3 regions of the Streptomyces sp. NPDC001714 genome follow, and region 2 is predicted to be linked to each of the others. Evidence: riboswitches for the same ligand, from Rfam matches in the RefSeq annotation. Region 2 holds a riboswitch; each other region holds the start of a gene.
What was found. Region 2 has a riboswitch for S-adenosylmethionine ahead of ACFY0P_RS07435 (putative leader peptide). Riboswitches for the same ligand answer to the same signal wherever they lie in the genome.
Positions count from the first base shown of each region.

Region 1: another riboswitch for S-adenosylmethionine. It lies ahead of ACFY0P_RS17240 (aminotransferase class V-fold PLP-dependent enzyme); the one in region 2 lies ahead of ACFY0P_RS07435 (putative leader peptide).
Region 3: another riboswitch for S-adenosylmethionine. It lies ahead of ACFY0P_RS45115 (ABC transporter substrate-binding protein); the one in region 2 lies ahead of ACFY0P_RS07435 (putative leader peptide).

Region 1 covers NZ_JBIAUL010000006.1:90,080-94,168, reverse strand. Annotated here, with positions in the region: gene ACFY0P_RS17255 (hypothetical protein) at 1-83, opposite strand, end outside; gene ACFY0P_RS17250 (rhomboid family intramembrane serine protease) at 237-1,031, shown strand; gene ACFY0P_RS17245 (Lrp/AsnC family transcriptional regulator) at 1,028-1,309, shown strand; gene ACFY0P_RS17240 (aminotransferase class V-fold PLP-dependent enzyme) at 1,507-2,868, opposite strand; SAM riboswitch class IV at 3,050-3,166, opposite strand; gene trpD (anthranilate phosphoribosyltransferase) at 3,562-4,089, opposite strand, start outside.
Region 2 covers NZ_JBIAUL010000002.1:623,052-627,140, forward strand. Annotated here, with positions in the region: gene ACFY0P_RS07430 (ABC transporter substrate-binding protein) at 1-1,599, opposite strand, end outside; gene ACFY0P_RS07435 (putative leader peptide) at 1,821-1,937, opposite strand; SAM riboswitch class IV at 1,972-2,085, opposite strand; gene ACFY0P_RS07440 (winged helix-turn-helix domain-containing protein) at 2,881-3,654, opposite strand; gene ACFY0P_RS07445 (putative leader peptide) at 3,858-3,938, shown strand.
Region 3 covers NZ_JBIAUL010000027.1:72,100-76,188, reverse strand. Annotated here, with positions in the region: gene ACFY0P_RS45115 (ABC transporter substrate-binding protein) at 1-999, opposite strand, end outside; SAM riboswitch class IV at 1,251-1,360, opposite strand; gene ACFY0P_RS45110 (isopenicillin N synthase family dioxygenase) at 1,689-2,714, shown strand; gene ACFY0P_RS45105 (O-acetylhomoserine aminocarboxypropyltransferase/cysteine synthase family protein) at 2,714-4,018, shown strand; gene ACFY0P_RS45100 (ABC transporter substrate-binding protein) at 4,054-4,089, shown strand, end outside.

The DNA.
Region 1 (4,089 bases), on a different contig from region 2:
GAGCGGGTCACGTCGAAGCGCGTGAGGTTGCCGCAGAGGGTGCAGCGCCACCGCGTCGTGGCGGTCGGCAGGGGAACCGTCATCGTGGCTTGTTCGCTTCCTTCTAGTGTCCGTGACGCGCCGTCCCGACGCGTGTGGCTCGTAACCCTACGGCCTGGCGGGTACTCGACGCCGCCCCGTCTGCGGCGGCGAGGCGGTCTGCACCAGTGCGTCCCGTTACGCCATGCTCTATGTCCATGATCGGCAACTGGAACACGACGGCCGCCCGGACCCTGCGGAGCCTGCGGGGCACGTCCGCGCCCATGACGTACACCCTGATCGCCGTGTGCTGCCTGATCTTCGTGCTGGGCCCCGTCTCGGGCTTCACCCCGTCCTATGGCACCGGAGAGGCCCTCGCGACCGCCCAGCGGGCGTACTTCCGGCACTGGGGGGTGGTGCCCGCCGATCTGTTCGACGGCCCGGCCCGGGAGGCGCTCACCCCGGCCACGGCGCTGTTCATCCACGGCAGCTGGGTGCACCTGCTCGGCAACATGCTCTTCCTCTTCGTCTTCGGGGCGATGACCGAGGAACGGATGGGTCGCGTGGAGTTCACGCTCTTCTACGTGGGCTGCGGCTATCTCGCCCTGCTCGGCTACGCGGCCGCCAACGCCACGTCCCAGCAGTCGCTGGTAGGCGCGTCCGGGGCGATCTCGGCGGTCCTCGGAGCGTTTCTGTACCTGTTCCCCAGCGCTCGCGTGACCAGTCTCCTCCCCTTCCTCTTCTTCCTCCCGCTCCGATTCCCGGCCTGGGTGGTCCTCCCCTTCTGGGCGGCCCTCCAGTGGCTGGCCCTGAACCAGGCCCCCTCCGGCCCCGGCGTGGCCTACCTCGCCCACCTGGTCGGCTTCGGACTCGGGTTCGGCTACGCGTGGGTGCGGTACAGAAAAAAGAAGGGCGCGCAGCGCGGCCTTGGAAGGGCGGTGGTGGGCGACGGGCGGGCGACTAAAGTGAGGACCGCCCCAGCTCCGGCACCCGAGGGAGAGAACCAGCCGTGATCACCGCGATCGTCCTCATCAAGACCAGCGTGGACCGGATCCCCGAGATCGCGGAACGGATCGCCGCGCTGGAGAGCGTCAGCGAGGTCTTCTCCGTCACCGGTACGTACGACTTGATCGCCATGGTCCGGGTGAAGCAGCACGAGGACCTGGCCGAGGTCATCCCCGGCTCCATCAGCAAGATCCCCGGCGTGGAGGCCACGGACACGCACGTCGCGTTCCGCACGTACTCCCAGCACGACCTGGAGGCGGCGTTCGCGATCGGCCTGGACAGCTAGTAGGCACCGCCCACTGAAGCGCCCCGTCAGGGGCGCGGGGAACTGCGCGACAAGCCCCCGCGGACCCGCAGTGGAGCACGGAGCTCCGTGCCCGGCCGCAGGCCGGTGGGGGCTGAGCGCGCAGTTCCTCCCCCAGCCTTCGGCCGGGGGTACCCCCAGCGCCCCTGACGGGGCGCTGCCCCTGAGGTCGGTCTGGATCACACCGCCGGGACGCAGCGGCCGTCCTCCGTGCGGTACGTCCACTTGGCGCCGTCGGCGACCAGTTCCCGCACCGCGTTCACGAAGCGCTCCACGTGCTCGTCCGGCGTTCCCGCCCCGAAGCTCACCCGGATCGCGTTGAGGGACTTCTCGCCCGGTGCCGCCTCCGGCGCCCCGCACTCGCCCTGGGTCTGGGGGTCGGAGCCCAGCAGGGTCCTGACCAGCGGGTGGGCGCAGAAGAGGCCGTCGCGGACGCCGATGCCGTACTCGGCGGAGAGCGCGGCGGCGAAGTGGGAGCTGTTCCAGCCGTCCACCACGAAGCTGATCACGCCGACGCGGGGGGCGTCGTCGCCGAAGAGGGAGAGGACCCGGACCTCGGGGACCTCGGCCAGCCCCGCCCGCACCTTCTCGATCAGGTGCCGCTCGCGGGCGACCAGGGTGTCGAAGCCGGCCTCGCTGAGTGCCTTGCAGGCGGACGCGATGGAGTAGGCGCCGATGACGTTGGGCGACCCGGCCTCGTGCCGCGCCGCGCTCTCGTGCCACTCCACGGCCACCCCCCCGTCCTCGCGCCGGGTGACCTTGCGGCTGGCGCCGCCGCCCGCGAGGTACGGCTCGGCCGCCTGCAGCCAGTCGGCGCGGCCGGCCAGGACGCCGGAGCCGAAGGGGGCGTACAGCTTGTGACCGGAGAAGGCGACCCAGTCGACGTCCAGGTCCCGGACGGAGACAGGGTGGTGCGGGGCCAGCTGGGCGGCGTCCAGGACGATCCGGGCGCCGTGCGCGTGCGCGGCGGCCGCGAGCTGCCGGACGGGCCACAGCTCGCCGGTGACGTTGGACGCGCCGGTGACGCAGACCAGGGCCGGGCCGTGCGGGTCCCGGTCGGCGAGGGCGCGTTCCAGGGTCTCGACGGCCTGCCGCGGGGTGCGGGGGGCGTTGAGGTAGGTGACCCGGGCGTCCTGCCACGGCAGCAGGGAGGCGTGGTGCTCGGTCTCGAAGACGAAGACCTGGCAGTCGGCGGGGAGGGCGCGGGCCAGGAGGTTCAGGGAGTCCGTCGTCGAGCGGGTGAAGACGAGCTGGTCGTCGGGGCGGCAGTCGAGGAACTCGGCGACGGTGCGGCGGGCGTTCTCGAAGAGGTCCGTGGAGAGCTGGGAGAGGTAGCCGGCACCGCGGTGGACGCTTCCGTAGTAGGGCGCGTACGCCGCCACGTCGTCCCAGACCCGCTGGAGGGCTGGGGCGCTGGCCGCGTAGTCGAGGGCGGCGTAGGTGACCTCGCCGCCGGTGACGAGCGGGACGGTGACATCACGGCCCAGAACGGGCAGCGGGGAACAAACGGACTGGGCGGAGGCAGCGGTGGAGACGGACATGGCGGAACTCCCGTGAGAGGCGTGGCGGAATCACCGTGCGAGCGCGCGGACGACCGCGGCTCCAGCACGGGGAAAGAGAAAAAGGGGATGCAAAGGGATGCGGAGGCGGGGCTCTGCGGCCCTATCGCATTCGCTTGCTCACGGAAGACTCCTCGACGACCAGGACCCCTGGTGTACGAGGGGTCCGCGCTTGCCGCAGACCTCGCTGCCTGCGGCCTGGTCTTCACCCGGGGCACCCCGCCACGGACGGAGGGTTGCCGGACAGTCGGCCGGGGCCTCATGACTGTCACTCATGACCTGGGAAGAAACGTAGGTGAAGTGATCGCGGCCGCGCAACTCCTGTCCGGATGACGGGACGGGCGCGAGGACGGCTCGGCACCGCCGGGAAGGCCGTTCATGGTTGCGCGCCGTTGCGGCGGAAAACATGACCGGCCAGCGGAAGAGACCAGGCAGAAGACCCGACCGGAAGAGGAAGCGGCGACGACTCCCCGTGCGGGACGGCCGTGCCCGTGCGCAGTCAGACACCGCCGAGAAGGGTGTGTGCGCGCTCGCCGTTGCGGCGGAGAAGAAGGTGCACGCCGGTCCATTGTCAGCGGCACCGTGCCGGCGTCCTCTTTCCGCCGCAACGGCGATCGGCCGCGACGGCGGGGCCCGGCGGTGCCGGACCCCGTCCCAGCCGCCTGGGCCGGCCCCCTACTTGTTCGTCGCCGCCGCCCAGCGCTCCAGGACCAGCTTGGCCGCACCCGAGTCGATCGACTCGGCCGCCCTGTCCATGCCGGCGCGGAGCTGCTCGGCCAGGGTCCCGGCGGCCGGGTCGAGGGCCACCAGGGCCGCCGCGGAGTTCAGCAGCACCGCGTCCCGCACGGGACCCTGCTCGCCGTCCAGCAGCCTGCGGGCGACCTCCGCGTTGTACGACGGGTCGCCGCCCCGCAGCGCCTCCACGGGGACCAGGTCGATACCGACGTCACGGGGGTCGAAGGTCTCCTCCGTGACCTTGCCGTCGCGGACGATCCAGACGTGGGACGTGGCGGTCGTCGTCAGCTCGTCGAGGCCGTCGTCGCCGCGGAAGACCAGCGAGGAGTTGCCGCGCTCCGCGAAGACGCCCGCGACGACCGGGGCCATGCGCGGGTCCGCGACGCCGACCGCCTGGGCCCGCACCCGCGCGGGGTTGGTCAGCGGGCCGAGGATGTTGAAGACCGTGCGGATGCCCAGCTGGCCGCG
Region 2 (4,089 bases):
CAGCTGGACGCGGCTGCCGGAGTCGAATTCCAGGTCGTGCACCTTCTTCGAGACGCCGAGCTGGGTCTGGAGCTCCACCACCGGCACGTTGTACGCGTTCTGCACGATCAGTTTCTGCGCCTCCGACACCAGCTCCTCGCGCTTCGCGGTGTCCGTGGTCGCGGCCTGCGCGGACAGTGCCGTGTCCAGCGAACTGGCGGGCAGGTGGTAGAAGTTGCCCAGCTGGGAGGAGAAGGAGCTGCGCAGGATGTCCGGGTCGGCGCGGGTCACGTTCCCCCACACCACGTCGAAGTCACCCGACTGGAGTGTGGTGGCGAACTGGGTGACCGGGAGCTGCTTGAGCACCACGTCGATCCCGACGGCCTTGAGCTGCTGCTGGACCAGCTCCAGCGCGGGCTGGTTGGTGGCCGCGTTGGGGAACCAGCTGACGGTCAGGGTCAGCTTCTTGCCGTCCTTGGCGCGGATACCGTCGCTGCCCGCTTTCCAACCGGCCGCATCCAGCAGCGACTTGGCCTTGGCCGTGTCGAGCGCGAGGTCCGAGGAGAGATCGGTGTAGTCGGGCGTGGTGTGCGCCAGGACGCTGGTCGCCGGCCGGGTGCCGGTCGGGAAGACCGTGTCGGCGATCTGCTTCCGGTCGATGGCGGCCGAGATCGCCTGACGGACCTTCGCGTCCTTCAGCAGGGGCCGGGAGTTGTTCAGCCCGAGGCCGAACACCACACCGGGGTTGGCCCGGCTCTGCAGGGTGACCTGGCCGCCCTTGAGCGCTGCCTCGTTGGCCTTGCCGACGCTGCTGATCGCGTCCACCTGCCCGGACTGGAGACTGCCGGCCCGCACCCCTGCCTCGGGCACGACCTTGAACACCAGCTTGTCCAGGTAGGCCTCGCCCTTCTTCGACCACAGCGAGGAACCCCAGTCGTACCCGGTGCGCTTGCCCAGGGTGATCGACTGGTTCTGCACGTACTGCTTGAGCACGAACGGCCCGGATCCGATCACCCCGTCGCTGCACTTCTGCTGCGGGCTCTTCTTGACGCTCGCCGAGGACTCGATCCCCAGCGAGTGGGTCGAAGTCGCCTGGAGGAACTGGGCGTTGGGCTGCTTGAAGGACACCTTGACGGTGAGCGGGTCGACCACCGTGGTGCTCTTGGCGCCGCTGAGATAGCCCTCGGCGAGGGTGCCCAGGGCGCCGAGGTTCGGCACCGCGTCGAAGTTGTCCTTGACCACCTGGGCGGTCAGCTTCGAGTCGTCGCTGAAGGTGACGCCCGACCGCAGGTGGAACGTGAACGTCGTCGCGTCGGCGCTGATGTCCCAGCTCTTGGCGAGCCACGGCACGATCTTGCCGGTCTTCGGGTCCTGGTCGGTGAGGGAGTCCACGGTCTGGCGCACCGAGTAGATGGTGTCGTTGCTGCCGACCTGCTGCGGGTCCACGCAGCCGGCGTCGGATCCCACCGCGAAGGTCAGGGTGCCGCCGGACTTCGCCTGGCCGCTTCCGCCGCCGGAGCCGTCGTCGCCCGAGCCGCACGCGGTCAGCAGGACGCTGGTGGTCAGGAGCGCGGCCAGGGGCGCCCATCGGGAAGGTCTGAAATCCGGAAGTGCAGTCACGGAGGGCTTTCTCCTACTCGTGTCACCGGGGCACGACCGCGCACGGATGTGCGCAGGCATGACGGTGTGTGCGGCCCGGGCGGATCGACTCCGGCCGGGGATGCGCTGTGCAGACAGGGGAGTTGGCATGCGGACGACACCGGGAACCGGTGGCGAGGGGGAAGGACGGCGCGCGGGGGCCGGGGCCGGTGACGGATGTCAGCCGGCGGCAGCCGGGCCGGTCAGGCCCGACAGAGGCAGCTGGTCGAGCGCTTCAGATCGATGTGGCGCCGGCGCGAGAGCCGGGAGTACGCCGTGGCGTCGGCGGGGGAGGCAGCAGAGTCATCGCTGTGCCGCATGCCGAACCTCCCCGTCTCCGGCCCCGGTCACGGGGCCACGCGCTTGCGGGAGTCATCGGTGACCCCGCCGGGCTTTCACCTGGAGCACCCCACCGCGCGGGAGGGTTGCCGGTCAGCGAGCCAGGGCTTGACGCTGACACTCAATGCCGTTGGTGATGCTACGGATCGATTTTGTCGTACGTCAATGCCGCGATGTGACGCCCTGTTCGGGAGCACGGGGTTGTCTCACGTGCCGGGACGGATGGTGGACGCACCTTGGATCACCCCCCGCCCACCGCAGGGACAGCTCGTCGTCCTCGCTCCGGACGCGCTGGACATCGACGAGCGCGCCGACGTGGTCCTGGTGGCCCGCCCCACACCCGCCGGCATCGCCGCCCGCGCCGCCACCGCCCGGGAGGCCGGTGCACCCCTGGTCTTCGCGGAGGTGGAGGTGGTGCTCGACACGGCCGTCCCGGGCGCCGACCGGCTGGCCGGACTGAACGGCCTGGCCGCCTGGCCTCGGACCGGCCGGCTGCGCCACGTCGGCTCCCCGGAGGCGCTGACCGGTCTCCTCGCCGAAAGTGGCGAGAACTGGCCACCGAACGCGGACTGTCGATCAGGCAGTTGGTGCTGGAGGTGGCACCGGGTCACCCCGCGTTCGTCGGCACGCCGTCGGCCGTCGCCGACGAGTGGACCCGTTACGTCACCACCCGTGCCGTCGACGGTTCCAACCTCCTGCCGCACCTGCTCCCGTCATCGGTCACCGACGTCGTCGGCAAACTCGTCCCGGAGTTGCAGGCCCGCGGGGTCTACCGCACCGAGTACCGGGGCACGACCCTGCGCGAACACCTGGACCTGCCTCCGCTCACCGGGGCCCAGGCAGACTGGGCGAACGAAGGAGACGGGCCGGAGCCGAGGCGGGAGGGCCGCCGCTGTCCGACCGCGGTGGCCGTGCCCCGTGCCGTCAGCCGCTCTCGGCCGGTGCCGGTGTCGCGCGCAGCCGGAAGCCCACACCTCGTTCCGTCGTCAGCAGAGCCGCGGCACGCGGGCCCAGTTTGCGGCGGATGCGGTGGATGTGCAGGTCGACGGAGCGGCTGCGGCTGCCCGCCCATTCGCCCAGCCCCGAGCGCAGGTCCTCCCGGGTGATGACCCGGCCGTTGCCGCGCAGCAGGGCGGTCAGCAACCGGAACTCCAACGGGGTCAGCGCGACGGGAGCGCCGTCCACCAGCATGCGCTGCCCGCCCGGGTCGAGGCTGATCGGGGACGGGGCGGCGGCCACGTAGGAGCCGGGCAGAGTGCCCCCGGGTACCACCGGCAGGCCCGCGGCGCGCCAGGCCTCGTAGCCGCCGACGATGTCGGTGGCCCGCACCAGGCCCAGATCGTGCAGCCCGGCGGCGGCCATGCTCGACATGTAGCCCTGCGAGCACATGATGATCGCCCGCAGGGAGTGGTCGACGGCCTCCTCGATGCGCCAGTCGCTGCACGGGTCCAGCCGCCACTCCAGCACATTCCGGTCCATGACGAGAGAACCGGGGATCTCGCCCTCCGCGCGCCGCACCAGGTCCGCGCGGACGTCCACCAGCAGCGCGCCGTCGGCGAGTTCACGGGCCGCGTCCGACGGCGCCAGCCGCCGCAGGCGGGTGCGGGCGCGGACCAGCAACTCGTCGATCGACGAGTGGGCGGTGTCAGGTGCGCGGTCCGGAAACCCCTCGGATCGCGTGTGCGCCGGTGACTGCATGGCGGGCAACTCCCGTGTCGTGCCTCGGAGACGGCCGGTGGTCGTCGGAACCGTGGCGGCGACAGCCGGCGGCGGGGCGCGAAGATGCGCGGCGGGAGTCGGTCATGCCGGAAGTCTACGGGCGGAGTTTTGCGGCGGAGTTTCTCGATTCTGAAACAGATCCCGCGTTGTCTGCCGCCGAACTGCGCTGTTATCAATGAGTCGTGACCGCGAACACGCCGCTGACCCGGAGGATCCACGTGGATCTGCTGCGCGTCGGCACGTGTGTCTGTCCGCAGCGCTGAGGCATCCGGCCGAGCGCACCGCGCCGGCCCTCTGACGGCCCTCGGCTGCACGCTTCTCGACCTCTCACCCTCTTCACCTCCACCTTTCTGCCTGCACCGCACACGCCCGCGTACAGCTCCCCCAGGTTGTGCCGTGCCGCCGGTCATTCCC
Region 3 (4,089 bases), on a different contig from region 2:
GAGTTGGGACCGGTCGACCGAGTCCGCGACCGCCTGCCGGACGGCGAGGGCCTTCTTCGCGTCGGCGTTCTTCGTCCTGGTGCCGTACGGCTGGGTGGCGAGGTCGAAGACGATGTAGCGGATGCCGTTGCCGGAGCCGGTGTGGACCTTGACGCCCTTCTGCTTGCCGAGGTCGTCCAGGTCGGCCGTGGTGAGCGTGCGGTAGACGGCGTCGATGGTGCCCTGCTGGACGTCGAGCTTCAGGTTGCCGGCGTCCGTGTAGTACTTGAGCTGGACGTTCTTGGTCTTCGGCGTGCCCAGCCGGCCCTTGTACGCCGCGTTGGCGGCGAAGGACACCAGCGAGTTCTTGTCGTAGCTCTTGATGCCGTACGGCCCGTTCCACGGCTTGGCCGTGACGATCGACTTGTCGTCGAGGATCTTGTCCGCGGGGAACACCTGCTCGTCCACGATGTAGCCGGCGGCCGTGGACAGCACCTGCGGGAACAGCGTGTCGTTGGCCGACTTGAGGGTGAAGACGACCGTGGTCGGGTCCGGGGCGGAGACCGAGGCGAGGTTGTACAGCAGTGACGACGGGCCGTTCTCGTCGGCGATCTTCAGGTCCCGGTCGAAGCTGAACTTTACGTCCGAGGAAGTCAGTTGGTGGCCGTTGGCGAACTTCAGGCCCTTCTGCAGGGTGACCGTGTACTCCTTGGGCCCGGTCAACTCGATCCCGCCGGCCAGGTCAGGGGAGACGTCCGCCGAGCCGTTCTTCTGGCTGAGCAGGGTCGCGTAGACCTCGCTCTCGACGGTGCCGGAGCCGGCGTCCCACGCACCGGCCGGGTCGAGGCTGGTGACCTGGTCGGTCGTGCCGACGGTGATCGCTGAGCCGGAGCTCGCGGTGCTGCCGTCCTTGCTGCTGGTGCAGCCGGTCAGGGCCACCAGGAACGCCGTGCCGAGGGAGATCGCGCCCAGGCCGGGGCGGCGGGGTCTGCCCGGCGTCCGGCCGGTGTGAAGTGCCATCAGGAGTCTCTGCTTCCGCGTCAGGGGTGCGTGAGGCAGCCGTGGCGCAGGGCTGTGCCATGGCGTGCGAGATCAGGTGGAAAAGAGGGGTTTACGCCGACGGGTGGTGGCTCTGCCGGCCGTCGGAGGGCGGAATCAGCCCGTACACAGACAGCTGGACACCAGCAGCAGATCGACATGGAGCCGGGAGCACAGCATCAAGGCTCCAGCCATGCCGTCCTCCCGGGTTCTGGCCCGCCTCGGGGCCGATGTGAGCGCACTTGCAGAAAGAAGAGATCCGCCGAGCCGTCACCTGGGGCACCCCACTGCGTCGAGGGTTGCCGTCCGGCCAGCCAGGGCTTGATCACCGGAACTCGTAGCTCGCGCTCACCGTAGATCGGCTGTTCTGCCGGCGTCAACACCGCCCCGGGATGCCCTCAGCCGGTGGAACGCGTGGTGGACGCATCCATCCCGGGTGTGCTTTCATCCGGCCATGGAGACCTCTGGCACGGCACACACGGTGCTGCTCGACCCGTTCTGGGTGAGCCGCCGCGCCGACCAGTTCGACCAGGTCTGTTGCTGACCGCCGTCCCACGGCCCGCGACCTCGTTCCCTTCTTTCTGTCTTCTCGTTCCGGCTGCTTCCGACTAGCCCCTGTCCAGGGCGGGTTGCGAGGGCCGGTCGGCCGCCGTTGCCGCGAAGGAACTCCCATGGCTCAACTCACAGCTTTGCCCGTCATCGACATCTCTCGCTTCCGCACCCCGGACACGGACCGGGCCGCCTTTCTCGCCGAACTCCGGTCCGCGGCGCACGAGGTGGGCTTCTTCTACGTCACCGGACACGGTGTCTCCGCAGCCCTGCGGGACGAGGCGCTGACCGCGGCACGCGCCTTCTTCGACCTGCCCGAGAAGCGGCGGCTGGAGATCGAGAACCTCAACTCGCCCCAGTTCCGCGGCTACACCCGTACCGGGACCGAGTACACGGCGGGCGGCGCCGACTGGCGGGAGCAGATCGACATCGGCCCGGAGCGGGCGGCGTTGGAGACCGGTCCGGACGACCCCGACTACCTGCGCCTGGTCGGCCCGAACCAGTGGCCCTCGTCGCTCCCGGGCCTCAAGGACATCGTGCTCCGCTGGCAGGCGGAGGCGCTGCGGGTCAGCCGGGAGGTGCTGCGCGCCCTGGCCGCGGCGCTCGGACAGGACGAGGGCTACTTCGACCAGTGGTTCGACGACGAGGCGGCCGTCCACGTGAAGATCGTGCACTACCCGCCGCGGGTCGCGCAGGACGCCGACCAGGGGGTGGGCGCGCACAAGGACTACGGCTACCTCGCCCTCCTCCAGCAGGACGACGTGGGCGGACTCCAGGTGCAGCGCGAGGACGGCGGCTGGATCGACGCGGTGCCCGTGCCCGACGCCTTCGTGTTCAACATCGGGGAGATGCTGGAGATCGCCACCCAGGGCTATCTGAAGGCCACGCGGCACCGAGTCGTCAGCCCGCAGCCGGGCGTCGACCGCTACTCGATCCCCTTCTTCCTCGGTCCGCGCCTGGACGCGGTCGTCAAACCGCTGGAACTCCCCGCCGAACTAGCCGCGTTGAGCCGGGGCGTCACCGACGACCCGGACAATCCGTTGCTCGCGGCCTTCGGCGAGAACGCGGTCGTCGGCTGGCTCCGCTCGCATCCGCGGGTCGCCGAGCGCTGGTGGTCCGATGTCCTGGCGAGGCGGGAGAACGGCTGATGAGCACCGCCGACTGGGCGTTCGAGACCCGGCAGGTGCACGCCGGCGCGGTCCCCGACCCGGCCACCGGGGCGCGGGCGGTGCCGATCCACGCGACCGCCGGCTATGTCTTCCGGGACACCGGGCACGCCGCCGCGGCCTTCGAACTGGCCGACCTCGCCACCCACGCCTACACGCGACTGTCGAATCCGACCACCGCGGTGGCGGAGGAGCGGATCGCAGCCCTGGAGGGCGGTTCGGCGGCGGTCGCCGTGGCCAGCGGGCAGGCCGCGACCAGCCTCGCCCTGCTCAACCTGGCCCGCGCGGGCGACCACATCGTCGCCTCGTCGTCCCTGTACGGCGGCACCCGCACCCTGCTTGAGCACACGTTCGCCGACTTCGGCATCGAGGTCACCTTCGTCGACGACCCGGACGACCTGGGCGCCTGGTACACGGCCGTACGGCCCACCACCAAGGCGTTCTTCGGCGAGACGCTCGGCAACCCGCGCGGCAACGTCCTCGACACCGAGGCGGTCGCCCGCATCGCCCACGAGGCCGGCGTCCCGCTCGTCGTCGACAACACCGTGCTCACGCCCTACCTGCTGCGTCCCCTCGAACACGGCGCCGACATCGTCGTGCACTCCACCACCAAGTTCCTCTCCGGCCACGGCACCGGCATCGGCGGGGTCGTCGTGGACAGCGGGCGCTTCGACTTCGGCGCGGATCCCGGCCGCTGGCCCGGACTGACCGGCCCGGACCCGACGTACAACGGCCTGTCCTTCTGGGACTCCTTCGCGGACCTGGGGCTGGCCTACGCGCTGCGCCTGCGTACCCGGCTGGTGCGGGACCTGGGCCCGGCCGTCTCCCCCTTCAACAGCTTCCTGCTCCTGCAGGGCCTGGAGACGCTCAGCCTGCGCGTCGAACGGCACGTCGCCAATGCGCAGGCGCTCGCCACCTGGCTGGAGGACCAGCCCCAGGTGACGCGGGTGCACTACGCAGCACTGCCCTCCAGCCCCTGGCAGACCCAGGCCAAGCGCTATCTGCCGCGCGGCGCCGGAGCGGTGCTCTCCTTCGAACTCGCGGGCGGTCTGGAGTCGGGCCGGCGCTTCGTCGAAGGGGTCCGGCTGTTCAGCCACCTCGCCAACATCGGCGACGTGCGCAGCCTCGTCATCCACCCCGCTTCCACCACCCACGCCCAGTTGGACCCCGCCCAGCAGGCCGCGGCCGGGGTCACCCCCGGCCTGGTGCGGCTGTCGGTCGGCATCGAAGGCGTCGCCGACCTGATCGCCGACCTTGACTCAGGCCTGCGAGCAGCCGCCGTATGACCTCCACCGCACGCCCCCGAGGAGCCCGACCCGCCATGCGCCGCAGCACCGCCCTCCGCCTCACCGCCACC